Regions from separate parts of the Cellvibrio sp. PSBB023 genome, predicted to be linked through region 2. Evidence: predicted binding sites of a transcription regulator. Region 2 holds the regulator's gene; the other holds the start of a gene.
What was found. Region 2 encodes FliA, which starts transcription of late flagellar genes. Its sites were predicted from a motif close to TAAAGTTATNNNNNNNNCGGCCGATANCC; they were not measured.
Positions count from the first base shown of each region.

Region 1: a site for FliA is predicted at 10,005-10,033, ahead of fliD (flagellar filament capping protein FliD). Genes of this name have one in related genera too.

Region 1 is NZ_CP019799.1:1,022,582-1,038,506, reverse strand. Features, by position in the region: gene B0D95_RS04685 (glycoside hydrolase family 9 protein) at 1-1,752, opposite strand, end outside; gene B0D95_RS04680 (tRNA-(ms[2]io[6]A)-hydroxylase) at 1,866-2,471, opposite strand; gene B0D95_RS04675 (DUF1289 domain-containing protein) at 2,482-2,964, opposite strand; gene B0D95_RS04670 (SMP-30/gluconolactonase/LRE family protein) at 3,023-4,006, opposite strand; gene acnB (bifunctional aconitate hydratase 2/2-methylisocitrate dehydratase) at 4,392-7,010, shown strand; gene B0D95_RS04660 (cytidylyltransferase domain-containing protein) at 7,068-7,757, opposite strand; gene fliD (flagellar filament capping protein FliD) at 7,903-9,969, opposite strand; gene B0D95_RS04650 (flagellin) at 10,230-12,014, opposite strand; gene B0D95_RS04645 (flagellar protein FlaG) at 12,448-12,840, opposite strand; gene B0D95_RS04640 (flagellin) at 12,902-14,695, opposite strand; gene B0D95_RS04635 (flagellar protein FliT) at 14,909-15,235, opposite strand; gene flgL (flagellar hook-associated protein FlgL) at 15,457-15,925, opposite strand, start outside.
Region 2 is NZ_CP019799.1:913,346-929,270, forward strand. Features, by position in the region: gene flhB (flagellar biosynthesis protein FlhB) at 1-1,031, shown strand, start outside; gene flhA (flagellar biosynthesis protein FlhA) at 1,121-3,349, shown strand; gene flhF (flagellar biosynthesis protein FlhF) at 3,406-4,971, shown strand; gene B0D95_RS04165 (MinD/ParA family protein) at 5,144-5,968, shown strand; gene B0D95_RS04170 (RNA polymerase sigma factor FliA) at 6,084-6,827, shown strand; gene cheY (chemotaxis response regulator CheY) at 7,027-7,410, shown strand; gene B0D95_RS04180 (protein phosphatase CheZ) at 7,445-8,248, shown strand; gene B0D95_RS04185 (chemotaxis protein CheA) at 8,275-10,584, shown strand; gene B0D95_RS04190 (chemotaxis response regulator protein-glutamate methylesterase) at 10,671-11,822, shown strand; gene B0D95_RS04195 (flagellar motor protein) at 11,822-12,571, shown strand; gene motD (flagellar motor protein MotD) at 12,586-13,467, shown strand; gene B0D95_RS04205 (ParA family protein) at 13,781-14,617, shown strand; gene B0D95_RS04210 (chemotaxis protein CheW) at 14,614-15,672, shown strand; gene B0D95_RS04215 (chemotaxis protein CheW) at 15,818-15,925, shown strand, end outside.

The DNA.
Region 1 (15,925 bases), 110 kb from region 2:
TAGTGCACGACTCGCGGCGGCAAGCGCTGCCGCTGAACCGTAATTCAGCGATGATGATTTGCTGGTAAAAGCCCAGCGATCGTCAAATTTTCCACTTTTAAAACCATTGGTTTCCAACTCACCCATTTCAGGATCGTAAATCAAGTTGTCCGTTTTGGTGACGCCATCACCCAAATGGTGATACTGATCAATATGCGCCTCAACAATACCGGGAATGGCATGCCCCACCGCGCGATGCTGTGCAATTAACGCCAGCGTACCGTGCTCAATTTGCTGCAATATATCGGGCTTGCCATCTGCCGTGTGCAAGTCGACAAATTTTCTCGCGTAATCAACACTGGTGGTATCACGCCTTAAACCAAATTTATCGTTTGTGGGAACAAAGGTTTCCCACGCGGTCACAAGGGTATTTACTACATCGTATTGGGTTTGCGTACGTATATCGTAATCACCCGCATCATACCAACCACCAATATTTAAGCCGGGAATATGTTCGCCAGGCTTGAATTGCGTATCGGTTGTTGGGCCTTGCGCATACAAATCAAAATGTTCGTGATTCACTGGCGCTTGCAAAGCATCATCCAAATGGGATGCACCATGCCATATGCGATAGGATTCATTAACCGTCACATGATCCATTTGCACCGGCAGATACATATCCAGCGTGGGGTGCCATGCTGCCTGATAAACTTTTTTATCAATACGGAAGCTGTGGGTCTCTTGATCGCCATAGGTTATTGCGTATAAACCCGGAGCTTGGATACTGCTGAAATCAAAGTGATGATATTCATAACGCAGATATTTTCCCCAGCGTTTAGGTTTTCCACTCAAGACTGTTTGACGCGTGCCATCGGCATTAATTTTCACCAAATTTGCTTTTTGGATTTTTTTGTCACGCGCATCCAATTCGATTACCGCTACTTTTTTCTGTGCCGGATGATAACCCACTTGCGAATGCGCGATCATGGGTTTACGAATCCAGTTTTTAACCGTGGCCGCATCAATTTGCCACTCGATTACTGTGCCGGTTTTATTCGCAGGAATTTTACTGCGTACGACAAACCAGCCGTTCTGCGCTTTACCTCGGCCATCATACAGTTCGAGCGGCGCACTGGTAGATTGAATACTGACACGACGCTCCACATCTTCCGGGGCAAACACCAGATGCTGACCTTGCGCCAGAGCAATAGGATCAGCCTTGCCATTAATTTCTTTTAATCCCGTGGGATACACTGGAAATCCACCCGCCGTATCATCCATCAAAAACGATTTATGAAAGTAAGCCGCCGGTAAAAATTCCAGATTAAAACCGGCTTTACCTTCAAGGGATTTTGGTAGCGCTTTTGGCAGGTTAACTGTCAAACGCACACCCGCCGCGTTTTTAGTCACCTTGATAGAAAAATCAAATTGTTGATCGGGATAATGCAAAAATGCCTCAATCGATTGATCGGCATGATTGACTTTGCGCTCCTTGAACAGAGGTGTCATATCCCACTGTTCCGGCGTCGCATTCAAACGCACATCGCCATTGGTGACAGTGCGCTCACCATGATGAATTAATTCAACCCCACTGGTTTTGGAATCGCTAAAAAGCCCGTCATACCAGTTGCTAAACACCAGCACATTCAGGCCGGGCTTTTCAAAATAGTCTTTATCGTTAAGGGCGAGATCATTTTTTGCCAACACTGGCAATGAGAAAGTAAGAAACAACGCGGCGAGCCAAGCCCGCCCTTGACCGAGGGGATATACCATGTGCTACTCCTGATTATTATTTACACAGACTTATAGTCTATGTACACATAACACGGTGGTATACCTGATTTACACTTAATAACCGAGGGCGTTAAGGCAGGGCAAACGCCAACTTATTGCACCACACCAGAATGGAAGCGAAACTCCTCATCCCCCCCTTCAACCAAGGTTTTCTCCAAGGCTAAAAACTCCTGCACACGCACCGAAATATCGGCGCCTTCTGCGGCTCGTTTGGCAAGTGTTAAATAATCTTCGTAATGACGCGATTCAGATTTCAGCAAGGAGAGATAAAATGTTTGCAGCTCTTCATCCAGAAATGGAGCAACTTTGGCAAAGCGCTCACAGGAGCGCGCTTCAATAATCGCACCGCAAATAAGCGTATCAATATAACGTCCCGGCTCCGAGGTGCGCACCAATTTGCGCAGCTCACCCGCATAGCGTCCGGGTGTAATCTGCTCGTAGGCAACTCCCCTCGCCTCCATGATTGCCATTACCTGCTCGTAATGACGCAACTCTTCACGGGCGAGGCGCGACATTTTATTCATCATGTCAAAATCCCCTACATAGCGAAACATCAAATTAATTGCAGTCGATGCCGCTTTTTTTTCGCAATTGGCATGATCGAGCAATAATAAAGCTTGATTGTCCAAGGCATTTTTTACCCAGGCATCAGGGGTTTCGCAATGCAGGAATTGTTGTATTTTGGCGAGAGCATTCATAAATTAAAAACTATGTGTGTTGTTCAAGGGTTTCAGCAGTGATAAAGCATGGCGATATATAACGCTCATAATGCGCGCAAGACAAAGCATAAAAATCCTTGTCGATATTGTCGCGAATAACCGTCAGGGGTGTACCAATCCAACCCGTTTGCAATGCCAAGCCATAGAGGGATAAATCCTGAATCTGACTGGCGCCTGCGCGCAATAAATCAAACACCCAACAGTATGGACTTTGCTCGGGTTTGAATTGGATTTGCTGGTGTTTAATTTGCGTGAACAGGAGTTTTTCATCGTTGACTTGAATCATGTTCTGTACGATTTGCGCAAGGAAAGATTCAAGTCGCTGGGCAATCAATAACCGCTGTTCATGGGTGTAACTATTCCAATCAATCACTTCGTGGCCAAAGCGCTTACAGCCGCGACACACGCTATCGCCAATACCTGTGGAACAGATTCCCACGCAGGGTGTTTTTACGGGTTTTAATACAAGCATAAATATCGCACTACACGCGAACCGTTCTGTAAAAACGGTTCGCGGTCATAAAATAACGTTAATAAGCAGAGCCTGTGATCGCCAAATCAATTTTCCATAAGGCGCCCGCTCCGGTTAAAAAGAGCGTTGTACCTTCCGGGCCACCAAAGGCGGCGTTAGTTAAATTGGCATCCACTGTCGCTTGGGCAATTTGTTCACCGGCAGGGTTGAAGACTCGCAGTTTACGAGTCAAATGCTCCGTCAGGTAAATATTACCCAGGCAGTCTACCGCCATACCATCGGGCACATTGATTCCGGTAACCAAATCCTTACCTGCCTGAGGTTGACCATCAACAATGGCGTAAGCGCGCAATACGCCCTGCTCACCGCCACCATTGACGTAGAGCACATCCTCATTGGGTGATAGCGTAATTCCGTTTGGATTACTAATGGTGTCATCAACCAGAGTCACAGTACCATCGAGCGCTACGCGGTAAACACCGGTTTTTTCCTGTCCACCGGGCGCAGCAGCGGTTTGGAAGGCGGGGTCGGTAAAATACACAATGCCATCTTCCGTAATGGCGATGTCATTCGGTGAATTAAATACGTTGCCGTTAAACGTTTGGGCCACTGATGTGCGCTCGCCAGTCACAAGGTTGTAACGGGATACGCTTTTGTATTTATGGGTTCCTGCTACCAGCAGGCCATTGTTATCGACAGCCAGACCATTGCTGCCAGAATCCTCAATGGCGGTGCTCATTTGTCCTGAGGCATCCAGTTTTTGTATGCGCGAGGGGAAGCCTTCACTGAATACAAAATCGGAGAAATAGAGTGAGTCATTAATCCACACTGGCCCTTCATACAATCCAGGCTCGGTGCGTGTGGTATTGGCAGCCTCGATACGCACAGCCGTCAAATCACCAGATGGTGCTACACCTTCACACGCTGCACCCGCCGCCATTGATGACACTGTGGCGTCCGCACTGGATGCAACAGCAGCAGAGCTGCTCGCGGAAGCCTGGGATGATTTCTGCTCACAACCGGCAACAGAGAGTAAAAGCATCGTTATTAAGCCGACATTACATAGTGGTTTTGGTAAGGTTTTCATAGTGATCCCTTTGTTATTTGTCATTGCTGTATTTACATTGCCGCACGTCGGTCTGGGTTGACCAAACAAGGTCGACACCTTATCACAATCGCCCTTAAATACCGATGTTCAAAAGCCCCTAACTTATCGCATAGCGCATTAACAGCGCGACTCTCTTGGGTTATACTCTGCGCCCGATTTAACACGCTTTTGGTAAATCACACTGCCCTTGAGAAAAGGCAGTGCAAAGTTAAGTACAGCTTGTTTGGCCTGTGCTTAGTCATCCATGAAGGCCATGGATAGTCTCCTGAAGCAGAGATCCTGCCGAAGGAGTAACCCCTACACTAATGAGGATAAAACCGTGCTTGAAGCCTATCGTAAACAGGTCGCAGAACGCGCCGCAGAAGGTATTCCACCAAAACCACTGAACCCTGAACAAGTTGCCGGATTGGTCGAACTCCTGAAAAACCCTCCCGCTGGTGAAGCTGAAGTACTGCTGGACTTGATCACCAACCGCGTTCCGCCCGGCGTTGATGAAGCCGCTTATGTTAAAGCTGCCTTTCTAAGCGCGATTCTCAAAGACGAAGCCTCCTCTCCCCTGATCGATAAGCCTCTCGCCATTAAACTGCTCGGCATGATGCTCGGCGGCTACAACATCGAAACCCTGGTTAACCTGCTCGACGATGCCACTCTGGCGCCTTTGGCTGCCAAAGAACTCAAGCACACTTTGCTGATGTTTGATGCATTCCACGATGTGGAAGAGAAAGTAAAAGCCGGCAACCCACACGCGAAAGAATTGATGCAATCCTGGGCTGATGCCGAGTGGTTCACTAGCAAACCCAAGGTTCCTGAGAGCACCAAGCTCACCGTTTTCAAAGTCACCGGCGAAACCAATACCGATGATTTATCACCAGCACCTGATGCCTGGTCACGCCCTGACATTCCCCTGCACTCACTCGCGATGTTCAAAATGGCACGCGATGGCATCACCCCTGATGAGCCCGGCAAAATCGGCCCAATCAAACAAATCGAAGCACTGAAGACCAAAGGTTATCCGTTGGTATTTGTGGGCGATGTTGTAGGTACTGGTTCATCACGCAAATCTGCTACCAACTCGGTATTGTGGTTCATTGGCGAAGACATTCCCGGCGTACCTAACAAGCGTACTGGTGGTGTGTGTATCGGCGGCAAAGTCGCGCCGATTTTCTACAACACCATGGAAGATGCTGGCGCACTGGTATTTGAAGCACCGGTTGATAACCTGAACATGGGCGATGTGATTGAGATTCGCCCTTACGAGGGCAAAATCCTCAACGCCACTACCGGTGCTGTAATTTCTGAATTCAGCCTCAAATCTGATGTACTGCTGGACGAAGTTCAAGCGGGCGGTCGTATCCCACTGATTATTGGTCGCGGTCTGACTACCAAAGCGCGCGCATCACTGGGCTTGCCTGCAAGCACGTTGTTCCGCCTGCCAGAATCACCGGCTGATACCGGCAAGGGTTATACCCTCGCACAGAAAATGGTAGGCAAGGCGTGCGGCGTTAAAGGTATTCGCCCAGGCACATACTGCGAGCCCTACATGACTACCGTAGGTTCACAGGACACCACTGGCCCTATGACCCGTGACGAACTGAAAGATCTGGCTTGCTTGGGCTTCTCTGCCGACCTGACCATGCAGTCTTTCTGTCACACAGCGGCTTACCCGAAGCCGGTTGATATCGAAACCCAACACACCCTGCCTGATTTTATTATGACTCGCGGCGGTGTTTCCTTGCGCCCAGGCGACGGTATCATCCACAGTTGGTTGAACCGTATGTTGTTGCCTGACACAGTAGGTACCGGTGGCGACTCGCATACCCGTTTCCCAATCGGCATCTCCTTCCCGGCCGGTTCTGGCTTGGTGGCGTTTGCTGCAGCGACTGGCGTTATGCCACTCGATATGCCAGAGTCTGTTCTGGTTCGTTTCAAGGGCGAATTGCAACCAGGCATCACCTTGCGTGACTTGGTAAACGCGATTCCGTTGTACGCCATCAAAGCCGGTTTGCTGACCGTTGAGAAAAAGGGCAAGAAGAACATCTTCTCTGGTCGCATTCTTGAAGTTGAAGGTTTGCCTGACCTGAAAGTAGAACAAGCGTTTGAAATCTCTGACGCATCAGCTGAGCGTTCAGCGGCTGGCTGTACTATCAAGTTAGACAAAGCGCCCATCATTGAATACATGACTTCCAACATCACTATGCTGCGCTGGATGATCGAACAAGGTTACGGCGATATCCGCACCCTTGAGCGTCGCGCACAGAAAATGGAAGCCTGGATTGCCAACCCTGAGTTGATGGAAGCTGATGCCGATGCAGAATACGCAGCGATCATCGACATCGACCTGGCTGACATCAAAGAACCAATCCTCGCCTGCCCTAACGACCCGGATGATGTGAAAGTATTGTCTGAAGTTCAAGGCGCGAAGATTGATGAAGTGTTTATCGGTTCGTGCATGACCAACATCGGCCACTTCCGTGCTGCCGGTAAATTGCTGGCATCAACCAAAGAAGAGCTGACCACTCGTTTGTGGATTGCACCGCCCACCAAAATGGACGAGCACCAGTTGATGGAAGAAGGCTACTACAGCATCTACGGCGTGAAAGGTGCCCGCACCGAAATGCCAGGCTGCTCACTCTGCATGGGTAACCAGGCACGTGTAGCGCCAAAATCCACTGTGGTTTCTACCTCTACCCGTAATTTCCCGAACCGCTTGGGTGAAGGTGCAAACGTGTATTTGGCGTCTGCGGAATTGGCTGCCATTGCTGCTGTATTGGGCAAACTGCCAACCCCAGAGGAATACCAAAGTTACGCCAGCAAGATCAACAGCATGTCTGCCGATATCTACCGCTACCTCAACTTCAATGAAATTGAGAGCTACCAAAACGCTGCCAACGAAGGTAAGCGTATTGCAGCGGTAGAGATTCAAACTGTCGCTGTATAAAGGTAAAGCAAGACTCATGTCTTGAACGAAAAAACCCGCTTTTAAAAGCGGGTTTTTTTATTGCTGCACCTGATTGCGCAGATAGGCTTCCGCTCGCTTAATGTCATCCTCTGTGTGAATTTTCAAACTCTCTGTTTCTGACATTAAATAAGGAATCAGATGGCTGTGCGGAATCGACTCTTCCCGTAAAAAATCATCCACCTTGAAAATCGCAATGGCGTCATTCGGCATGTACAGTGACGGTAGAGCCTCGCGGTGCATCAGGCCCGCATGTTCACCCGCTAAAAGCTGCAAAAACTCATTACCACCCACATAAGCACGCCTATATTGATTACTGATTTCGTACACGCTAATCAACCCACGGCAACAGGGAAAATCACGATATTCCGCCAGCGCCTCCACAATATGTTTTGCAGTGCGCAGTGGCGATGTGGGCTGCAGCAAGATAACAATATCCTTGCCCGCCGGTTTTATGCGATGGATAAACTCGCCAACCACCGGATCCAGTGGCGAGTCATCCCGCGCCAAATGATGATCGCGCTTGATTCGCTCAGCACCATAATAATGGGCCATCGCCAGAATTTGATCGTCATCGGATGACACATAAACAGCATCTACCACTCCCGATCCATGAGCTGCATTCAAGGTATAAGCGAGCAATGGCTGATCCAGCAAAGGCTGAATATTTTTCTGAATAATACCGGTAGAGCCACCACGGGCAGGCACTAAGGCAAATACACTAGACATAGCGACTCCAGAATTCTGGCTTGCTATTAGGAGCGGCAACATAAGCTGCCAAAGAACAGACACTATAAAGAATAGATGAGTTTGTGGGATAAGAAAGCGTTCAACCCAAATAGCCGAACGCCAGTTATTCGATTAAGGGCGGCGATTAGTTTTTTGAGGTAAATGGCAATCTGTCGACCAGACCATCCAAAAAGCCACCAGTAGTATTGAGTGAGCGCACAATGGCTTCCATTGCCTGAAACTGCGCCATTAACCGCGCGCGATAGGCTTCACTGCGGCGATTTAACGCCTCCTCGTCTTTTTCTACACGCTCAATATCTTTACCGATATTTTTTTCGCGCTCGGAAATCAAACCAGAGGTTTTCAGGAATTCATTTACCAGGCTGCTTAACCCACCGGCAAAACCGCGGGTAAATTTCAAGGTCGTGGATGTTGTTCCCGGCTCCACCAACATACTCAAACCTTCTGCTTTGGAACCTATCGCAGGAAGCAGAATATTGCCGGAGCCAAATGCCTCAACACCATCAATGGTACCGGCAACATCAGTACCGCTGGTCACAACAGCGCCATTAGTCAGACCAAAGTCAGCCAGCATATCGGCGCTAACCGCAGTAAAGTTCACCGTACTGGTCGCACCATAAGTCGCCGAGGTAAACACCAGTTTCCCCCCCTCAAATGCGACGGACACGCTTGCTTTAGCCGCCTTAAGGTTGGCATCAAGGTTAATCAAACTTTGTAAGTCCGCAGCAAGCTCAGCACCAGATGTATATTGCTTTCCATCTGGCAAACTAATGGCATTGGATGCCACACCGTTCAATTGAAAGCTAAAACTGTAGTCTTTTGTTCCGCTACCAATAGCCGCCAGATCGACAGGGTCAGTGGTGGTCAAGGTCCCCTTTGAGGGCTGCTGGGTAATCACTACTTCATAGGAACCAGGCTGGCTTCTTGCAGTGAACTTGGTGACTTCAATGCCAGGAGAGGAAGATGAGGCCTTGGGGATAAACAGATCACGAACAAAGTCAAAATTCTCGTCTATTGCTGCACGAAACCCGGTTTTCTCTTCCTCATAAATTTTGAGTGTTCCATCGATTTCTGTACGAATACCCAAGCTGGATAAATTAGCAAAACCATCAGTGAGACCTGGAACGGCGCTGGTTAATGCACTACGAATATTTTGCATCAAGTTTTTAGCCAGAGGATCTTTATTAAGGCTACCGTTTTCTTCCAGCTCCGGGTTGTAGCCAACTAGCAATTCGGTTTCCGCTTTAAAAGTATTGTAGGCAGCCACAAAATCACGAATGGTTTTCTCTGCAACGGATTTATCTTCAGAAATAATAAGGTTTATGGTTTCACTGGAAGAACTGGCAAACAAGTCAAACTCAAGACCATCAATAACGTCAGTCACATGGTTTGATTCCCGGCTAACTTGCAAACCATTAATACTAATTAGCGCATCACGCCCTTCTTGTTGTTGCGCAAGGCTTTTGGATGTTTCATTGAAATTAAAGGCCGCCAACCCCAAGGAACCAGAGTCTTCGGTCGCGACAACCTCTATCTCATTTTTAGCGCCCGTACTGGCGGTTAACAGTAATTTATATCCGCCACCATCGCTCACAATTGTGGCCGTTACACCGAAATTTTCTTTATTGATAGCATCGCGCAAGCCCGTCAGGGAATTGTTGGTATCATCAATCGTAATGGTTGCGCCCGTTTTAGTAGAGTCCACACCAAATGAGGAGCCATCAGATGCCCAATCCCCTAGACGGATAACGAGGGTACCCTTACCTACCGGACTGCTTGTTGAACTAAAACTACCCGAACTCAAGGACTGTGCCTGCGCGGTTTGCAGTACTTTTAATTGATAGCTACCAGCGACCGCTTTTGAGTCGAGCTTGGTGATACCTAATAATTTGGTGTCAGGTACAGACAGGGCTTTGGCATTAAAAGTGTCCGCGCTCCCCAAAGCGGCAGCGGCGGTCTCGAGTTTGGCAAGTGAACTGCGGAGTAAACCGTAATCGGAAATTTGGGTTTGTAGAAGTGTCTTTTTGCTGGTTAACTTCTGTGACTGAACCAGTTTGCTCGCTTCGGTCAGTTGGTCGGCCAGCTTATTGCTGTCAATCCCTGAACCTGAGCCCAAGGCACCAATGATACTGGAACCGATAGATCCATTATTGCTTGTCGCATTGGATGTACTGGATGTACTGGTCACCATAGACGCCTCCACACCTTAAAATTACCGCTATACAATGTTAGCGGCAACCAATGGGTAAACTTTAGCCGTTTTTGCCGCTTTTTTCTTAAAAATATTACGCTCAGTTACTACAGCACAAAGTACGCCAATACTCACAAAAAACACACTAATACCTCCCTTATTTCTTTCACACAGAAGAAGTATTGCACCCTCAGTGGAAAATGAGACATAAAAAAGCCGCAGTGAGAGCTGCGGCTTTTTTAGCAAAACATAAGACACAATTATCTGAGCAGTGATAACACCTGCTCTGGTCTAGCATTCGCCTGTGCCAACATCGCAGAAGCAGCTTGCTGCAGAACCTGAGCGCGACTTAATGCTGCTGTTTCGGCGGCAAAGTCAGCATCGGTAATACGAGAGCGCGATGCAGAGGTTTTTTCCGAGACGTTTGCAAGGTTTGCCATGGTGTGATCCAGGCGGTTATTCACAGCACCCAAATCTGCACGAGTCGCGTTTACCTGCTCCAAGGCTTTATCGACAATGCCGATTGCGCGCTGCGCACCTTCGTAAGTGTCAATTTTGATACTGGCGACACTGCCAACACCTTCGGTGGCATTGCGCTCTTTAAAGCCGGTTACAGCCAATACATCAGCAGCGACAGCGGTATCACCATATTTAATGGATATTTCTTCACCATTCGCAGAACGCAAAGCGATGCCATCAGTACCATTTGCAAAGGCCACAACCCCTGTTTTATCCGATGACAAGTTGATCACACGAATAGCTTCAGCAGCAGTACCTGCAGCAGTGGGAACCGCAGGCTGAAGAGTGATTTTGCCAATGGCAATGCCATTAATAAGCAAATCACCTTCTTGCAGGATACCCGGTGGGCCAGCAATATCTACGGCACTACCCAGCAAGTTGCCATTAGCGTCCTGCACATCAATACCCAAATCACTAATTCTTCCCGCGATAGCCGCAGTCACTGGTGTAGTACCAGCCTGAATAGTGACGCCTTGCTTTTCTGCACTTGTATCATTGAATACAAGCGCAAAATTATGATGTCCAGTTGTAAGCCCTGTTGGACTCGCTGTTGTAGCAGGCACAGTTTCAGTAATGGTTAATGATGATGCGCCAGGAGCGGTAAGCACCAACTTGCCATTATCACCCAGAGTAGCCTCAATAGCCGTTTCAGAATTAATCTTAGCGACCAACTCTTTCATGCTGTTGGTACCGGTAATGGTATAGGTTTGCGTCAAACCATTGCCATCCCTCAACTCCAACGTCAGCGTTTCAGAAGGCGATCTGAGCACACCAGAGCCAGCAGTATCTGCCGCCACTTGCACCAGAGATACAACTTCTGCACCCTTGCCCTTCAAATCACTATTAATACTTGCCAGAGCTTCATTCAAGGTGTCAGCGGCAGGAGTAATCGGCTTGATGGCCGTTCCATTCACAAGAAGATCACCGGCCAATAAGGCATTTAATGAAGCAATTTCAGTGGCATGCGATGTGCCAACACCAGTGACAGATTCCCCCACGATATCACCCGAGGTACCGCCCATACTGGTGGTTGAGAAAGAACCAATGCTGACATCCATGGTTTCATTTGCTTGCGAACCTACCTGCAAGAAAGTTTTACCCAAGGTGCCATCCAGCAATTTCTGTCCGTTAAAAGAAGTGGTTTCAGAAATACGATCCATTTCTTTCTTCAACTGCTGAACTTCAGCATCCAGGGTTTTGCGGTCTGCATCGTTATAGATACCGTTCGCAGACTGGATTGAGAGTTCACGAATACGCTGCAGCATATTGGTTACTTCTTGCAAAGCACCTTCTGCTGTCTGAACCAGTGATACGCCGTCATTCGCGTTGCGGATCGCTTGATCCAAGCCACGAATTTGAGAGGTCATACGGTTTGAAATCGCCAAACCGGCGGCATCATCTTTTGCCGAGTTAATACGTTGACCAGAAGACAAACGCTCTGTCGCTTTATCGAGCGCGTTGCCAGAGTTCATCAATTGACGCTGTGAATTCAAGGAAGCGACATTGGTGTTAATGATTAAAGGCATAATAAATCTCCTAATGATTGTTCCTGTTCACAGTTGCGTGTGCTGTGACAAGCCGACTGATGAAGCCCAGAAACGGCGGCAACAATGAATTGCTCAGTTTGTGAGAACTTCGTGGCAAGACTGGTAAGAAATGGATACCAACAGGATTTCTATACGGGTCGCCTGAGAGGGCTTTTGCACAGACCGTGCCAAGAACAAACAGCAGGAATATTGGTGGAGGAAAGCGGGATTACAAACCAGGAAAAAATAGGCAGAAAAAGGATGCGGCGCACCTGAAAAACCAGGGGATTTAATATTAAAAATAAAGATTATTGGTAAGCAAATCCACCAAAAAAATGCAAAAAAAAGAGCAGCGATTGCTGCTCTTTTTTTATCAGAAGCGTGCTAAAACTGCACCCCAAAAACTCAATAAATCACTGATTTAAAAAGACATTTAGGCCTGCGCACTGATCAAACTAACCGGCTCATCCGGGGTAAGTTGTTGTGCCAAATGCAAGAATACTTCATCGGGTATTTGGCGAATAACTTCTTGCGTACTTCTATCCAACACCTTAACTACGGTCTCGCCTGAACTCGGGTCATAAGTAAAATTTAAATCCCGTTGGGTTGACTGAATATATTCATTCATCTGTGCAACGGCAGCCTGAACTTTCTCTTGAACCGCTTGAGAATTGACGGTCTCTACGGCTACAGGCTTTGCCGCTTCGGCAATCGGCGGCAAATCATTGCCGGTTTTTTGACCTTGAGCACCGCCAACCAACGACGAAGCCGATACAGATTTAACCTGCACCGGTCCCGCGGCTACTTTAGTGATCTCATTCATCATTAAGCCCTCACTGAAACCTCCTTCGGGTTAGCGGTTGGCTAACCCGAAGGAAGTTATCACCTTATCTCAACAGTGACAGTACTTGTTGTGGACGAGCATTAGACTGAGCCAACATCGCACTCGCCGCTTGTTGCAATACTTGTGAACGGCTGAGGCTTGCAGTTTCAGCAGCAAAGTCAGCATCCATAATACGTGAACGAGATGATGACGTTTTCTCGGAGATATTGGACAGGTTAGATACGGTAAAGTCCAAACGGTTGTTAATTGCACCGAGGTCCGCACGGGTGGAGTTCACCTGCTCCAAGGCTTTATCGATAATGCCAATGGCTTTTTGCGCACCAGCTTCTGTAGAGATGTCGATAGAGGCTACTGAACCTGCACCTTCGGTGGCGTTACGCTCAAGTAAGCCGGTACGAGCCAAAGCGTTTGCATCTGTAATATTGTCACCATATTTAACAGATACCTCTCCACCATTTACTGACTTCAATTTAATCGCGGTAGTAGCGCTAGTTGAATCACTGCTATCAGCATAAGCAACCACACCGGTTTCGGCTGACTTGGCATTGATAGCGTCAATAACGTTTTTGGCTTGTTCATATTGAACTGTACTTCCTGTAACTGAAGCACCAGCAACACCCGCTGCGACAGAACCAATTTCAACGCCGTTGATGATCAAATCGCCTTTGTTCAAAGCACCAGAAGCAACAGTAGCGCCTTGTATAGAACCATCTGCTTGATGTCCATTCAAGCCAGCACCAGTCAAGGCCGTTACAGAAGCTGCTGCTGTATCGCTAGTTACTTTGATGTCACCTTGGAATCCAGGCTGTTTGTTAAGCACTAACGAGAAGTCAGCAGAAGTTGCACCGGTACCAGCTCCCACAGCAGTCAAAGCTGCAGTACCTTGCGCGTTAGTCAATGTAATGCTTTGTGAATTCTGCGCAGTTAATACTAATTTGCCAGAGTCATTCAACGATGCCTGAACAACACCACCTGCAGATTCGTTAATCTTATTAACGACATCTTTCATGCTGTTAGTGCCAGTAATTTGCAGGGTTTGCGTTCTGCCATCACCATCAACCACCGCAATTTGCAGCGCATCTGTACCAGCAACCAACACACCGGAACCGATGTTGGCAGATGTGAACTCAGATACAGTTTTCACAGAAACACCAACTGTATTAAAGTCAGCGTTCATAACTTCAAGCATTTTATTAACGGTACCAGCGTTAGTAGCATCGAGTGCTGTCGCTAATTTATCGTTAACTTTAAATTCAATAGCGGCATCAGTCGCTGTGTACATTTCAGCCAAGGTGGTAGATGTACCCACTAAATCACCAGTAGAACCACCTAATGAGTTAGCGTTAAATGAACCGATGGATACAGAAATAGTTTGGTTCTGTTGCGAACCCACTTGCAGTTGTTTGGTTCCCAAAGAACCGTCCAACAGGTTTTGACCGTTGAAGGTAGTGGTTTCAGAAATACGGGTTAATTCAGACTGGAGCTGTTTTACTTCCGCTTGCAGGGTTTTACGGTCAGTTTCGCCGTAGATACCGTTCGCTGATTGAACCGACAGTTCACGCATACGTTGCAGAATGTTGGTGGATTCTTGCAAGGCGCCTTCAGCGGTTTGAATCAGCGAGATACCGTCGTTGGCGTTACGAATTGCCTGATCCAGACCACGTACCTGGGAGGTCATGCGGTTAGAGATCGCCAGACCGGCAGCGTCGTCTTTTGCAGAGTTGATACGGTTACCGGAAGACAAACGCTCAGTTGCCTTATCAAGCGAGTTGCCTGAGCTCATCAACTGACGTTGGGTATTGAGGGATGCCACGTTGGTGTTAATTACTAAAGCCATGATTAATCTCCTGGATTAATGTCTTTGCAGTATCACTGCTATAACAAGTCTGTTGATGAAGCCTGAGACAAACTTACTAATCAGCACTTCTAACAAGGTTATCGACACGTCCGGGAGTTGCTTTAATCTTTTTTTATGGCTAAAACAAAATATTTATCGCAGGGAATGGTAAATTTTATTGCAAATGGTTATATAAAATCACAAACCGTCAAATTAACGACCATAAGCATCTATTGCCTTCATGGCTTTTGTGCTCTGACGCAAATCTGACGCCACCTTATCACGACTGATTTCCGCCAGTTCTGACAGGCGCTTGTTGATGGCCTGAATCTCTTCAATCATATGCGCTGCCTGTGCTTCCAAATCTGCCTGGGCCAGGGATTGGAGGTATTCAGCGTCATTGATGGAAAGCAGCCCCTGCTGACGCTGCTGCACCAAGGTTTCAAATGAATCCCAATCGCCCACTTCTGCCAAGGACAATAATGCTTGGGATTGGCTTAATGCACGGGAAAGCGGGTCTAGCAGGGTTTCAATATCCATAAAAACAGCTCTTTACCATGGAGATACAATAGATCGATTAATGAGATGAAGACTAACGCCATCTACTAAGATTAGCAAAACTAAATTAGCGAGGCGAATCTTATGCCAAACCTATAAAAGCAGTGTATGCAACGGCGCGGCCAATAAAGAAAAAGGCAGTGAGAGTAGTTACGCACTACTGTCACTGCCTATAAACAACAAAATCCATAACACAGGATTAATTACAAATAATTAAACAAGCTCAGTTGGCTGATTTGTGCAAAGCTTTGCTGGGATGCGCTCAACACCAACTTCTCCATGGATAAGCGGATAGAGGCATCGGCATAATCAAGATCCTGCAAGCTTTTTAGCTCTGCATTGACAAATAATTTAACGTCCAGATTAAGGTTGCGTGAACTTTCTAATGTGTTTTGACGCGCACCCACTTCTCCTTGGGTTGAAACAATGCTGGTGAGGGCATGAGAGAGGTTGGTAATGGTTTTCGCTACCATCTCACTAAGAACGGCCTTACTTTCCGGCGTGTCTTTTACACTTTTCATCGCTTCACTAAAACGCGACAGTGTTGTCAATAAACCTTGCTTATCGGTAGATTTCACAAAAAAAGAATCGCCAGGCTGCCCATTGGTTGACGTGATACCGGTTGTCGTTGCCAAGCCCATTGCACTTTGTAATGCAGCATTTCCACCTTGA
Region 2 (15,925 bases):
TGATTGCAGCCATTGGGTTGTATGTTTTTGCTGAGTTTATGGCGAATAAAATCATCGGTATAAGCCGTGAAAACTTTACCCTGACACGCGCGGCCATTTACGACCCCAACGCAATGATCGCACATTTGGCCAGCGCCATTTACGATGGCCTGTTTAGTATTGCCCCACTAATGGCGCTCTTGCTGATAGCCTCTATTGTTGGCCCTATTGCGCTGGGCGGCTGGAATTACAGTGCCAAAGCCATGGAGCCAAAACTCAGCCGTATGGACCCTCTCGCCGGTATTAAACGCATGTTTTCGGTGAAATCCTTGATCGAATTATTGAAAGCGCTGGCCAAGGTATTGGTGATTTTGGGGGCGACTATTTTTGTGCTGAAATTTTTTGCGCAGGATATGTTTCGCCTGGTTGATGAAAGCACCAATATTGCGATTATCCACTCATTGGAAATATCCATTCTTGCGACCATTGCGCTGTGCGCAACAACCATTGCTATTGCGGCGATCGATGTGCCGATCCAAATCTACGAATACAATAAAAAATTAAAAATGTCGCGGCAGGATCAAAAAGATGAATCCAAAGATACTGATGGCAAGCCGGAAGTCAAAGGCCGTATTCGTCAATTGCAACGGGAAATGGCGCAGCGCCGCATGATGTCCAATGTGCCGCAAGCAGACGTGATTATCACCAACCCGGAACACTTTTCTGTCGCGTTGCGATACGACCCTGAAACCATGGAAACGCCGCTAATGATCGCCAAAGGTGGCGATCACACGGCATTAAAAATTCGCGAAATTGCCAAGGCGCACAATATCGAAATCATTCAATCTCCCGTATTGGCGCGGGCGATTTTTTATACCACCGATGTGGATCAGGAAATTCCCTCTGGCCTTTATCTTGCCGTTGCACAAGTATTGGCCTATGTGTTCCAGCTGCGCAATTACCGCAAAGGTAAGGGCGACAGGCCGATTTACCCACGCAACATCAATGTTCCGCGCGATCTGCGTTACAACGCATCGGGCAAGGTGGATTAAGGTCGATAATTTTTTTGCGATTCAGGTGAATCGGTACACTTCTTGCGATAGGCACTCATAAATGATTCCACTGTCAAGAATCCGTGCTTATGGCTCTACCAACGTTCAATCAATTCAATAACTTTAACGGCAGGGCCGCGCTTGGTTCATTGCGTGGCATGGGGCGTGGCAATTTGGGGATTCCCTTTTTGCTGATGATGTTGTTGGCAATGATTATCCTGCCAATCCCGCCCTTGTTATTGGATATGTTTTTTACCTTCAATATTGCCTTGGCACTGGTTGTGTTATTGGTATCCATCTATTCAATGCGCCCGCTGGATTTTGCGGCTTTCCCGGCAATTCTATTGATTGCAACCTTGTTGCGCCTTGGTCTGAACGTCGCGTCTACCCGCGTGGTATTGCTGGAAGGGCATGAGGGTGGTGACGCGGCGGGCAAGGTCATCGAAGCCTTTGGTGCTGTGGTAATTGGCGGAAATTTGGCGGTCGGGATAGTGGTGTTCATTATTTTGATGATCATCAACTTCGTAGTAGTGACCAAGGGTGCGGGTCGTATTTCAGAGGTGAGTGCGCGTTTTACCCTGGACGCCATGCCCGGTAAACAAATGGCGATTGATGCGGATTTGAATGCAGGCTTGATTGATCAGGATCAGGCGCGCACACGTCGTCAGGAAGTGGCCTCCGAAGCGGATTTTTATGGCGCGATGGACGGTGCGAGTAAGTTTGTACGCGGCGACGCCGTTGCCGGCATCATGATTATGTTTATCAATATTGTTGGTGGTCTTGCTATTGGCATGGCACAGCACGGTTTGCCCTTTGGTGAAGCCTTTGAGAAATACACCATCCTTACCATTGGCGATGGATTGGTTGCACAAATCCCCGGCTTATTGCTGTCTGTGGCATCCGCCATTTTGGTAACTCGTGTCAATAGCTCGCAGGAAATGGGCGCACAGGTTGTCAGTCAAATGTTTGCATCGCCCAAGGCGCTGGCGGTGTCTGGCATCATGCTGATTGTGATGGGTTCTATTCCCGGTATGCCCCATGTTGCATTCTTGGGCTTGGGTATTATTTGTGCGGCACTGGCCTATTACATTCATTGGCGCAAGCAGCAGCCAGCCGTGGTTGAAGACAATTCCTTTATCCCCGCAGGCACCCGTGTAGCGAGTGATATGCCGGCAGCTGGCGTGGCAGCGGGCAGTGCAAACCTTGCACCACAGCGCAGTGCGCCTGCGTTGCCTCCCGGTACACCGGAATCGCCGGAACTAGGTTGGGATGATGTGCAGCCTGTCGATGTCATCGGCCTGGAAGTTGGCTATCGCCTGATTCCAATGGTGGATAAAAATCAGGGCGGGGAACTGCTGGGGCGGATTAAAGGTGTCCGTAAGAAACTCTCGCAGGAGATGGGCTTCCTGATTCCCTCAGTACATATTCGTGACAACCTCGACCTGAATCCCACGGGTTATCGCATTAGCCTGATGGGCGTGTCCATGGCAGAAGCTGATGTTTACCCGGATCGCGAGTTGGCGATTAATCCCGGGCAAGTCTTTGGTTCGCTGGATGGTTTAAAAACCAAAGATCCCGCCTTTGGTTTGGATGCGGTCTGGATTAGCCCCAATCAGCGCGAACAGGCACAAACCCTGGGCTATACCGTGGTTGACCCAAGTACTGTTGTGGCGACCCATCTCAACCAGATTCTGCAACAGCACACCTTTGAATTGCTCGGCCATGAGGATGTGCAGAAATTGCTGGACATGCTGGCCAAATCATCACCCAAGTTGGTGGAAGAGTTGGTGCCCAATACCCTGAGCATCAACGTGCTGTTGAAAGTATTGCAAAACCTGCTGCGCGAGCGGGTGCCCATTCGCGATATCCGCTCCATCGCCGAAGCCTTGGCGGGCAGCGGTATAAAGAGTCAAGATCCCGCCGCTTTAACCGCGATGGCCAGGGTCTCGCTCTGCCGCCAAATCGTACAAAACATCATTGGCAACGAGCGAAACCTGCCTGTCATCACGCTTGAACCCAGCTTGGAACAGTTATTGCTAAATACCGTTCAGCAGGCACAAAAAGCTGGCGCTGATGACAGTGCGTTCATTGAGCCAGGGTTAGCAGACCGGTTGCAGCAATCATTAATCAGTGTTGCGCAAAAGCAGGAAATGGCGGGTCGCCCCTTGGTTCTATTGGTTGCTGCACCTTTGCGCCCCATGTTGTCCCGTTTTGTTCGTCACAGCGTTCCGGATATGCGTGTATTGGCTTATACCGAAGTGCCTGACAACAAACAAATCAGCATTGAGGCCAGTGTTGGTGCTGATAAAAACAGCTGATGTGCTAATTAATTTCAATCGTTAATCAGGTGGCCCACCCAGGGCGGGAGTTGAATATGCAAGTCAAACGTTTCGTAGCTGCTGATATGCGCCGTGCGTTGGAATTGGTTCGCCAGGAGTTGGGGCCAGATGCAATTATTCTCTCAAGCAATCGCATCCCTGAAGGGGTTGAGTTGCTGACGACTATGGGGTCGGACTACGAATTAAAACAACTGCAAAATCGCCCCTTTGCGGACGCGACCTTTGCCCCCAGTGAACCGCTGTTGAGTGATGGCGATATCTCTCCGCGTATCCTGGAGCGTCAACCAACACGCAAGGTTGCCCCGGTGATTACCCAGATTCCCGATCACCCCAACGTAGGCAAAACCGGCGTACAGTTGGCGGATGATATAGAGCGTGCGCGTTTGCGGATGATGGCAGCGCACAAGGCAGAGGAGTCGGCCAAAGAGTTTATGGTTGGTAAGAATACGGTGGTGAATGCCGGTATTCCGCGCCATACGCCCGTGCAGGCGAGCAGACCGAAAAAGGGGATGAGTGCAGCAGAACGTTATCCACTGGTGGATCCGGCTCCTATCAGCAAAGAGCCGAAACTGACACCGGAAGCGGCATCCTTCCGCGAAGCGCTGCTCAGCAATACCCGCAGCGCGCAGGATGCCAAAATTGAAGCCTTGTTGACCAAGGAAAAGCCCGCTCCGGCACTGGTTGTACCGGTTGTAGATGGCCTGGATCAACATGCGCAATTGAGTGAGTTGCAGGCAGAAATCGCCGATATGCGCCTGTTGCTGGAGCAGCAATTGGATCGTCTTACCGGCCAACAAACCATCGCCAACGACTCGCCCATTCTCGCCAGCATCGCTCGTCGTCTGGAACGCCTGAGCTTGCCCAAAGACGTTGTTGCCAAAGTGATTAACGCCTGTACTAAAACCAAAACACTGAGCGAAGCCTGGCCCGATGCGCTGGCAAATCTTGCGCATCAGCTGCCGATCAATGGCCGCGATATTGTGGATCAAGGCGGTATTTTTGCTTTTGTCGGCCCAACCGGTTCGGGCAAAACCACCACCATTGGCAAACTGGCGGCGCGCTATGTATTGCAGCACGGCGCCGATAAGGTAGCGATTATCACCACCGATACCTACCGTATTGCCGCCCATGACCAACTGCGCTCACTGGCGCGGATTCTGCGCGTACCTGTGCGAGTTGTTGATGAAGCCAATCCGCTGGATACGGTTTTGCGCAGCCTACGTCACTGCTCACTGGTACTCATTGATACCGCGGGCTTCCGTCATGGTGATCCACATTTGAAAGCACAGCTTAATGCTTTGGCTGCTCAACCGCAGGTAAAAACCTATCTGGTGATGTCATCCAACAGCCAGGCACAAATGTTAAAAGCCTCGGTCCATGCTTACGGCGCTGCGCGCTTGCAAGGGTGCATCCTCACCAAGCTCGATGAAACAGCCAGTATCGGCGAAGCCTTGGGCGTGGTGATGCAAAGCCGCCTGCCAATTGCCTACACAACCGATGGGCAGGATATCCCCAAGAACCTGGATGTAGCGCGCGCGCATCAGCTAGTTGCCAGAGCAGTAGCGCTGCTTAAAACTAATCCGGCAACGGCGGTTTCTTAGCCAAAAAAAGTTATAACCCTATGATTTTTACAGTGAAACTGAAATTAATCGGATCTTTTTCCAAACCCTATCTATACTCAGTTCACCATTAGAGTGCCAACAAACCGTGCTGTCAGTTTTCTGGCGTCAACATGGGCACACTTAAAAAGAATATGTTTGGAGTTACGTGTAGATGAGCCAAGTGCGACCAGTACAAGTCATCGCTGTGTCCGGCGGCAAAGGTGGGGTAGGGAAGAGCAATATCTCCGTCAACCTCAGTATTGCCCTGGCAGAATTACGTCGTCGAGTTGTACTGCTTGACGCCGATTTGGGTCTAGCCAACGTGGATGTCCTGCTTGGCATTCGCGCCACCCATACTCTGGCAGATGTGCTGGCAGGCACTCATTCGCTGACCGATGTATTGGTCACAGGGCCTGCGGGCGTGAAAATTGTGCCGGCATCGTCGGGTGTACAGCGTATGGCCGAGTTGAGCAGTGCCGAGCACGTCGGGCTGATTAATGCCTTCAATGAGTTGTCAGACCAAGTGGATATTCTGGTGATAGACACTGCTGCTGGCATCTCCGACACCGTTGTAAGTTTTGTGCGCGCCGCCAATGAAGTGATTATTGTGGTGTGCGACGAGCCGTCCTCCATCACAGATTCCTACGCACTCATCAAATTACTCAACAAAGAATACGGTATGCAGCGTTTCCGTGTGGTCGCCAATATGACGCGCACCCAGCAGGAAGGCATGAATATGTTTAACAAACTCAATACGGTGTGCGAGCGTTTCCTGGACGTCACCTTGCAGTTTGTTGGTCAAATTCCCTTTGATGAAAACGTACGCAAAGCCGTGCAAAAGCAAAAAGCACTGCTAGAGTTTGCTCCAAGCTCCAAAGCGGCGGTGGCGATACGTGCCCTGGCGCAAGCGGTAGATAAATGGCCGCTGCCATATTCTCCCACTGGACGCCTTGAATTTTTTGTCGAGCGTTTGTTGCAGGCCGCGAATGCGCGTTAGCAATACTTGTTCATGCAGTTGTTTATGACCCGCTATTTACGAGCCAATTATTTACGAGAAGGCGAGGCAGGGCTGCCACCAATTACGGCAGTTTTTGCTAAACAAAAGGTGTTCGATGGCCGCAGTCAATGGTTTAGCCATGTACGATAAAAAGACCTTGCTTGATGCGCAGATCAATATCGAAGATTACGCACCTTTGGTGAAGCGCATCGCCTATCACATGATGATGCGTATGCCTGCGTCCGTGCAGGTAGATGACCTTATTCAAGCAGGCATGATTGGCCTGATTGAAGCCTCGCAAAAATACGATGCCTCTCGTGGCGCCAGCTTTGAAACCTATGCCGGTATCCGCATTCGCGGAGCCATTGTGGATGAAATGCGGCGCGGTGATTGGGTACCACGCTCGGTGCATCGCAATGCGCGCCGTATTGCCCGCGCCGTCGCCGTGGTAGAAGCGCGAACCGGGCGCGATGCAACCGATGCAGAAGTCGCCATTGAATTGGAAGTATCGCTCGAAGAATATTTTGAAATGCTGCAAGACTCCAACGGCAGCAGGTTATTCAGCTACGAGGAAACCTTTGGCGACGAAGACAGTAACATCGACGCCTCCGAACACAGCAGTGCCTTTGCCAGTCCGCTGGAAGGTGTACAGCGCGATGGGCTGAAAAAGGCCTTGGCAGAGGCTATCGCACTCTTGCCCGAGCGCGAGCGTATGGTGCTTGCTCTGTATTACGATCAGGAGTTGAACCTCAAAGAAATTGGGTTGGTGCTTGGGGTGAGTGAGTCCCGTGTCAGCCAAATACACAGCCAGGCGGCGGCGCGCTTACGCCATCGCCTGGGTGGGTGGCAGCCAGCGTAAAAGTGGGCAAAAAATAACCCAAGATGGCAAAAGTTTGTCTGGTTGAGTGAGTGGCACAGCAAATTAGTCTATGAATACAACAATTTGCGCTATGATTTGCAGTAAAAGTTGAAGATTTAAGTGCCGCTACTGGCCGAAGCTTTAACTCCTACTAGACTATGAATTAATAAAATTCCCTTCTGGGTGATTGGAGGTTGCGTTGGATAAGAATATGAAAATCCTGATTGTTGATGACTTTTCAACAATGCGGCGGATCATTAAAAACTTGCTGCGAGATTTGGGTTTTTCCAATACCCATGAGGCAGATGACGGTGTAACGGCACTGCCGATGCTCAAAAGTGGTGATTTCCAGTTTCTGGTAACTGACTGGAACATGCCTGGTATGACCGGTATCGATTTGCTTAAAGCTGTTCGTGCCGACGAAAAATTGCGCACTTTGCCGGTGTTAATGGTAACCGCAGAAGCCAAGCGCGATCAGATTATTGAGGCCGCCCAAGCGGGTGTGAATGGCTATGTCGTCAAGCCGTTTACCGCTCAGGCGCTCAAGGAAAAAATCGAAAAGATTTTTGATCGGGTCGGTTAATTACCGTCGATTGAATAATAAATAAGGCTCTGCCATGGCATCTGAAACCCAAACATCGTCCAACGACGAATTTGTTGTTGAATTGCGAGAGTGCGCAAAATTGCTTGCAGAAAAACTGCAGGGCAATGAGATCGAAGAAGCATCGGTCTTGATACAAACCATTACCCAGTCGCGGGATCGTCACATCTTCCAATCGGTGGGGCGTTTAACGCGCGGTTTGCACAACGCAATTGTCAACTTCAATGTCGACGCGGATTTAACCAAAGAACCACCCAAGATTGAAAACTCGGATATTCACGATGCGTCGAATCGCCTCAACTATGTGATTGAGCTGACTCAAAAAGCCGCTGAAAAAACCATGGATGTTGTGGACGAAGCGGCCCCCATTGCCATGAACCTGGGTCAAGAAGCCAGCGGCCTGCGCAGTGAATGGGCGCGTCTGAAACGCCGCGAAATGAGCGCCGATGAATTCCGTCAGCTCTACGAGCGCATGGATGTTTTTCTGGGACAAATGGTCACAGGCACAGAGCAATTAAGTAAAAACTTACAAGATATTGTTTTGGAACAAGGCTTTCAGGATTTAACCGGGCAAGTATTAAAGCGTGTTATCGGGTTGATCAACGATGTTGAAAAAGACCTGGTGAGTCTGGTGCGAATTGCGGGGCAGGTGGAAGAAATTACCGGCCTTGCCAATGATCGGGAAACGGTCGAGCATGATTTGGAAATAATGCACAAACGCAAAACTGAAGCCGAAGGGCCACAAATTAACAAAGAGCGGGCAGATGTAGTATCCGGGCAAGATGACGTTGATGATTTGTTATCAAGTCTTGGTTTCTAAACTGCAGGTCACTCGAGGAAAGTTGCATGAGTTTTGGTGATGACGAGGATATTCTCCAGGATTTTCTGGTAGAGGCGGGAGAAATTCTCGAGCGCCTTAGCCAGCAATTGGTCGATCTGGAGCAGCGCCCGGAAGATAAAGATTTGCTCAATGCGATTTTTCGGGGCTTCCATACCGTAAAAGGCGGTGCCGGTTTTCTGGCACTGACGCCTATGGTGGAATGCTGTCATCTCACTGAAAATCTTTTCGATATTTTGCGCAACGGTAAACGCGCCGTCACATCAGAATTAATGGATGTGGTGCTGGAAGCGCTCGATATGGTGAATCAGCAATTTGAGCTGGTATCCCAGCGCGAAGAATTGCCGCCGGTGGAGCCCGCGTTGATCGCCGCACTTGAGCGATTGGTGTCATGCGAGGACCTGAACGAAACTGCAGCTGCTGAGGAGGTTGCACCTGTCGTGGAGGTAAGTGCTCCGGCAGCGCCACCAGTAGACACTGCGGTAGAAACGCACAGTGTTGCCTCAGGTGATATCACCGATGCTGAGTTTGAACAATTGTTGGATGCAATTGCTGGCACTGCACCTGCGGCAGTGGCCACTCCGGTAGCAGCCACCGCGACCGGTACGGAAGAAATCACAGAAGATGAATTTGAAGCCTTGCTTGATCAACTGCACGGCAAAGGTAAAGGGCCGGGCGACCAAGTGCCTGCTGCTAGCGCTGCACCTGTCAGTGCGCCACCGGTAACAACCGGTGCATCCACTAACAATGAAATTTCAGAAGATGAATTTGAAGCCTTGCTTGATCAATTGCATGGCAAAGGTAAAGGTCCTGGGGTAACTGACGCTTCACCTGCACCAACCACCCCCGTTGCTGCCGCGCCAGAAGCGCCAAAAAGCGCAGGTGATTTGATCAGTGATGATGAGTTCGATGCATTGCTCGACCAGTTACATGGCAAGGGAAAAGGGCCTGGCACTACTGGCACTGCACCAGCACCAGCCGCCGCAAAACCGACGCCTAAAGTGGATGTGAAACCCAATGTGGTTAGCGCGACGCCTTCACCTGCACCCGCGCCCGCTAAAAAAGTAGAGCCGCCTAAACCAGTTGCCGCCAGTGCTGCTCAGGCACCAGCCGCCGATAAAGAAGCGCCGCAAGTCGAAACAACGGTGCGTGTGGATACCCAGCGCCTTGATGACATCATGAATATGGTGGGCGAGCTGGTATTGGTGCGCAATCGTCTGGTGCGATTGGGCAATGGCTCTACCAACGAAGCTTTGGTGAAAGCAGTCGCGAATCTGGATGTGGTGACGGCAGATTTGCAAACCTCGGTCATGAAAACCCGCATGCAACCGATCAAAAAAGTATTTGGTCGTTTCCCTCGGGTGGTTCGCGATTTGGCGCGTAATCTGCGCAAAGAAATTAATCTGGAATTGGTGGGCGAAGAGACCGACCTGGATAAAAACCTGGTTGAAGCACTTGCCGATCCACTGGTTCACCTGGTGCGCAACTCGGTGGATCACGGCATTGAATTCCCCGATGTGCGTGAAGCCAACGGTAAATCCCGCGTAGGGCAGGTTGTCTTATCGGCGGAGCAGGAAGGCGATCATATTTTGCTATCCATTAGCGATGATGGCGCCGGTATGGACCCTGTGAAGCTGCGCCGTATCGCTGTGGAAAAGGGCATGTTCGATGAAGATACTGCCAATCGTCTCTCCGATACCGAAGCCTACAACCTGATTTTTGCACCTGGCTTTTCCACCAAAAAAGAAATCTCCGACGTGTCCGGTCGCGGTGTGGGTATGGATGTGGTGAAAACCAAAATCACCCAACTGAACGGCACAGTGGAAATTAAATCTGAATTGGGCAAAGGCACGCGCTTTATTATCAAAGTGCCGCTGACATTGGCAATTATGCCAACGCTCATGTTTATGCTTGGTCAGCAAACCTTTGCATTCCCCTTGGTGAGCGTGAACGAAATTTTCCATATGGATCTCACCAAGAGCCATATAGTGGATGGGCAGGATTGCGTTGCTATTCGCGATCAGGCTATCCCGCTGTTCTACATGAAAGATTGGCTGGTAAAAAATGCGTTTGGCCATCGACCCGATAATGCGCATGTTGTGATTGTTACCGTAGGGTCGCGTCGTGTTGGCTTTGTGGTTGATCAGTTAATCGGGCAGGAAGAAGTAGTGATCAAACCTTTGGGCAAAATGTTACAAGGGACACCTGGCATGGCCGGCGCAACCATTACCGGCGACGGTACTATCGCGCTGATTTTGGATATCCCCAGCTTATTGCGTCGCTATGCAAAAGGTTCTGCCAGTTGGGGTCATAGTTAATCCTAAAGCTCACCTGCAGTGTTCTGATGTATTAATACTCCAGCTGAAATTCTGTTCAATATTTTTCCCCTTGCGGAGTGCGATAGATGCCTTTCCGGGTATTAGTGGTTGATGATTCAAATTTCTTTCAGCATCGGTTGAAAGATATTATTAATGAGCACCCGGAATTAAAAGTTGTTGGCATAGCAAGTAATGGTCGCGAAGCTGTCGATAAGGCAGCAGAGCTCAAGCCTGACATTATCACCATGGATTTTGAAATGCCGGTGATGGATGGGGTGACGGCGATCAAGCACATTATGTCCAATCGCCGTGTGCCTATTTTAATGTTCTCCTCGCTGACCTACGAAGGTGCCAAGATTACCCTTGATGCGCTGGCTGCTGGTGCGCTCGATTTTATTCCTAAAGATTTTGCAGAAGTCTCCCGTAATTCCGAGGTGCTCAAGAGAAAACTGCATGAGCGTTTGATTACGCTCGCCAGTTCGGGCAGCCGTAGCGTTGTGCCACCCTTGGCAACAATGACTCCGCCCTCGACACCTGCACCAACCGTGGCTACCCCGTCATCATTTAAGCCTATTGCATCGCCCGCCCCGACAACGGCTACCCGCGCTATACCTACTGTGCCGGATGAGCCGGTCAAGACATCGGGTGCGGATAATTATCGCCTCAAAAACAAACCCAAAATTCTTGTTATAGGCGCCTCCACGGGGGGGCCTGTCGCCTTGGCGGAAGTATTGATAGCTTTGCCTGCGAACTTTCCTTTGCCGATTGTGTTGGTGCAACACATGCCTGAGAACTTTACCAAGGCATTTGCTGAGCGCCTTAATAAGCAGTGCCATATTCGTGTACGCGAAGCGGTGGATGGCGATCAATTGCAACCCGGCTTGGCGCTACTTGCTCCAGGTGGTAAACAACTGATGCTCGATAAGCGCAATGGCGGCTCAGTGCGTGTATTGCCTGATGATGAGCGTGTTAATTACAAGCCCTCACTGGATATTACCTTCGGATCGGCGGCAAATAATTATGGCGATAAAGTATTGGGCGTCGTATTAACCGGCATGGGTTCGGATGGTTGTAACGGTGCGCGTTTATTGAAAGATGCCGGTTCATCGCTCTGGTCACAAGATGAAGCCAGCTGTGTGATTTACGGTATGCCCATGGCTGTTGCGCGTGCCGGTTTGACCGACAAAGTACTGAGCCTGAAAGAAATCGGGCCGCGCTTGGTGAGAGAGGTTATGTAATGGATCTCCTCAGTATTATTGGTGTCATTATCGCCTTCGCCGCCATTATTGGCGGTAATTTTCTGGAAGGCGGTGGCCTTGGAACCCTGCTGAATGGTCCTGCAGCTTTTATCGTTGTGGGTGGCACCTTGGGTGCGGCGATGTTGCAAACGTCCAAAGTCAATTTGCGTCGTGCACTGAAAATTGTGGTGTGGGTTTTTAAGCCGCCCTATGTGCCCTTCAAGCAAGGTATTTCCAATATCGTGCGTTGGGCCGCTGCTGCGCGTAAGGATGGCTTGTTAGGACTGGAAGAAATTTCCGAGCGCGAAAAAGATAAGTTCGCAAAAAAAGGTCTGCAACTGTTGGTGGATGGTAATGAGCCGGAAGTGATTCGCCGCATTTTGGAAACGGATTTAATTGTTAATGAACAGCGCGATTTTGACGCGATTAAATTTTACGAATCCATGGGCGGCTACGCGCCCACCATTGGTATTATCGGCGCTGTGATGGGTTTGATTCATGTGATGAATAACCTGGCTGATCCGGCAACCCTCGGGCCAGGCATTGCCATCGCGTTTGTTGCGACTATTTATGGTGTGGCATTGGCAAACCTGGTGTTTATTCCTATCGCCAATAAATTGCGTATGTGCGTGAATGAAAACTCCCAATACCGCGAACTGATTATTGAAGGCATTATTGCCATTGCTGATGGCGAGAATCCGCGCTCGATTGAAATGAAACTAAACGGTTATTTACATCCGATTAACTGATAAGTAACGCGCTTATGGTTCGCCGCAGAAGAGAAGACATTCATGTAAACCACGAGCGTTGGCTGATTTCCTATGCTGACTTCATTACCTTATTGTTTGCTTTTTTTGTGGTCATGTATTCCATCTCCCAAGTGAATGACAGTAAGTACCGTGTGTTGTCAGACACTTTCATTGAAGCTTTTCATCGCCCGACTGATTCCCAGACAAACAAAGAACCTGTCGATCAAACAGCCCCTTCCAGTGATCTGATTTCGCCTATTGATATGGGCAAAGCCACCCGCGATGTAGAGCAGATCAACGAGCAGGTGCCGCAAATTATTGATAACTCCCAAGGGGCAGCCAGTGCTCCAGCGATTGAACCCAATACGCCGGTAAAAACCAGCGATGAGCTCACGCAGATTTCTGATTTAGTGACGGAAAAGTTCGCCCCGCTAATCAGCGAGCAGCTTATTCAGGTATCCAGCAATGAGTTGTGGCTTCAAATTGAGTTGAAAGACAGCATTCTTTTTTCATCCGGCAGTGCCGATACCAGTGAACAGGCACGTAAAATCTTCGATGAAATTGCCGCTATATTGGGCAGCTATTCAAATCCGGTGCAGGTTGAAGGCTTTACCGACAATGTTCCCATCAATAGTGCAAAGTATCCCACCAACTGGGAGCTATCCACCGCACGTGCCAGTGCTATTGTGAAACACCTGGCTTCCAAAGGTGTGGCGCCTGAACGGTTGTCTGCAGTGGGTTATGGGGAGTACCAGCCTGTTGCGCCCAACGATTCTGAACAGGGGCGGGCGCAGAATCGCCGCGTCACTATTATGATTGCCAAACGCAAAATGGATCGCCCCAAAGCGCGCCTTGATCAGCCTGTCACGTCAGCATCTACCTCTTCCAATCAATAGCGACAAACTCCCTTGTTTTTCTGCACCGGCAACCCTATTGCGCCGCAATAAACTGCCGCTATATAGGCTAGGGTTTATCAATTGACTTGCAGTTGCCGCCCGCTGGGCAATACTTAGAATCCTGTGATTAAAAAATGATCTTTCCTGGATTCTGATTGGCACAATGGTGATTGGCATGTGTGTTGATAAAAGCGACAATATCCTGCGATGTTACGAGTGGAATCCTGTGTGCCATAGTAATTGGGCACAAACTTTGCTTTTGTCGCTGTAATAAACGATGTGACTGGCGTTTGACGCTGGCGAGGGTTGAATTGTGCGTGTTATAGCAATAGCGAATCAAAAGGGTGGTGTGGGCAAAACCACCACTACTGTATCTCTCGGAGGGCTAATCGCCTCTACCGGAAAGCGCGTTTTATTGCTGGATATAGACCCCCACGGTTCACTGTCTACCTATTTTCGTCAGGATCCTGACACTCAGGTCTTGAGTAGCTATACCCTGTTTCAGGAACGTAAAAATCTATCGCGTGAATCTGTTTCCCGGTTAATTTTGCCTACTGAGTATCCCAACCTGAGTTTGATTTCATCCACGACAGCGCTCGCTACGTTGGAGCGTCAAGCCATAGGTCAGGATGGTATGGGCTTGGTGCTGAGTCGTGCCTTGGCCTTAATTGCTGATGATTACGATTATGTCCTTATCGATACGCCACCATTGTTAGGGGTATTGATGGTGAATGCGCTGGCTGCTTGCCAGTATCTGGTTATTCCGGTGCAAACCGAGTTCCTGGCGCTTAAAGGCCTGGAGCGCATGGTGAATACCCTCAATATGATGTCGCGCTCGCGCAAAAAAGCGCTTGATTACACGATTGTTCCCGTGATGTTCGATCGCCGCACCCAGGCTTCGGTGACCAGCTTGCGGACGATTCGCAATACCTACCCGGCGCAAGCCTGGCCTGGGCATGTACCTATAGATACCCGTTTCCGCGATGCCAGCAAGGCAGGTGTTCCGCCCCATTTGTTTGATTCCACCAGTCGCGGTGTGGAGGCCTATATGGCTCTCTGGCATTGGCTTGAGAAGAAAATTCGCGCTGATGAGTTGCAAACCCAATCAGCACCTATGGCAGTCATTAGTAAGGCTGGTGTGGTGTCGTGACCAATCGTAAAACGCCTGAAGGCGACATAGAGTCACCGGATGTGAGCTTAAGTCATTATTTTGATGACTTGCTCGGCATTGGTGATGCGATTGATGAAGCCTTCGCGGCAGTGGAGGCGCGTCCAGTGCCTGTTGCTGCCAATTCTGGTTTGGCGCGCGTTGTTAATTTACCAACAAAAAAAAATCCCCCGGAAAAGCCCAAAAAAGCTCAGGCAACGCTTTCATCCAAACCCCGTTCGCTGACCAAAAATGAGGTCAAGCGTACCGAGCTTGCAGAACCCGAGTTAGTACAGACTCCTGAACAAAAGCAACAGCTTGAAAAGTTGTTGCAATCGGTTAGTGCCCAGCTGTTGGTCGAGGCGCCAGTTGTTGAACTTCCTTCGGTGGAGCTGGTTGCTGAGCCACAGGCAGAAACCAAAACCCGGTTTGTGGTGGATGCTGAAGAAATTCAGGAATGGGATATTGGCACCTCTGCAGATGTTATTGTCGATTCTCCTGTGGAATCTCCCGTTGAAATTACTCTCTCAGATACTGAATCCGATACCGTCCAATTTAAAATGGAAGGGTTGGAGTGGCTGGAAAATGGCAGGCCGCAATGGGCGCAATCGCGTTTTGATGTATTGTTGTTTAAAGTAGCCGGGCTGACGTTGGCCGTGCCATTGATATCCCTTGGGCAAATCCAGCCATTGACCGATGAGTTAACTCCTTTGTTTGGTCAAGCGGACTGGTTTATGGGATTGCAGCCGACACCGGCAGGGAAAATACGCACGGTGAATACCGCCAAATTTGTGATGCCGGAACGTTATGACGACGTCTTTTTGCAAACCGCACGCTATGTGATGTCAATTAACGGCGTCCCATGGGGGTTGGCAGTAGATTCGGTAAACCAACCCATCACCCTGCAGCCGGATGATGTGAAATGGCGTGGCGACAGGGGCAAGCGCCCCTGGCTTGCGGGTACAGTCAAAGAGCATATGTGCGCACTGCTGGATATTCCGCGCATAGGCCAAATGCTGATTGAGGCAGATAAAAATTTTGCCTCTGCCCGTGGTTAGCCATACACCTGCCTGGCTAAGCGAATGTAATACATCGCTTTTTCTATGAAAAACAAAAGTGGCGTAGGAAAAGGCATCGGCTATAGTTATAGCGACATTGACACGATTTACTGCCGCAAACCGGCAGCCTAGAGGAATATTAAAGATGGCAACTGATGCAGCAAAAAATAAGAGCACTGATGATCCCGTATTGCAGTGGGTTACCTTTCGTTTGGATGGTGAGACTTACGGCATCAATGTAATGCAGGTGCAG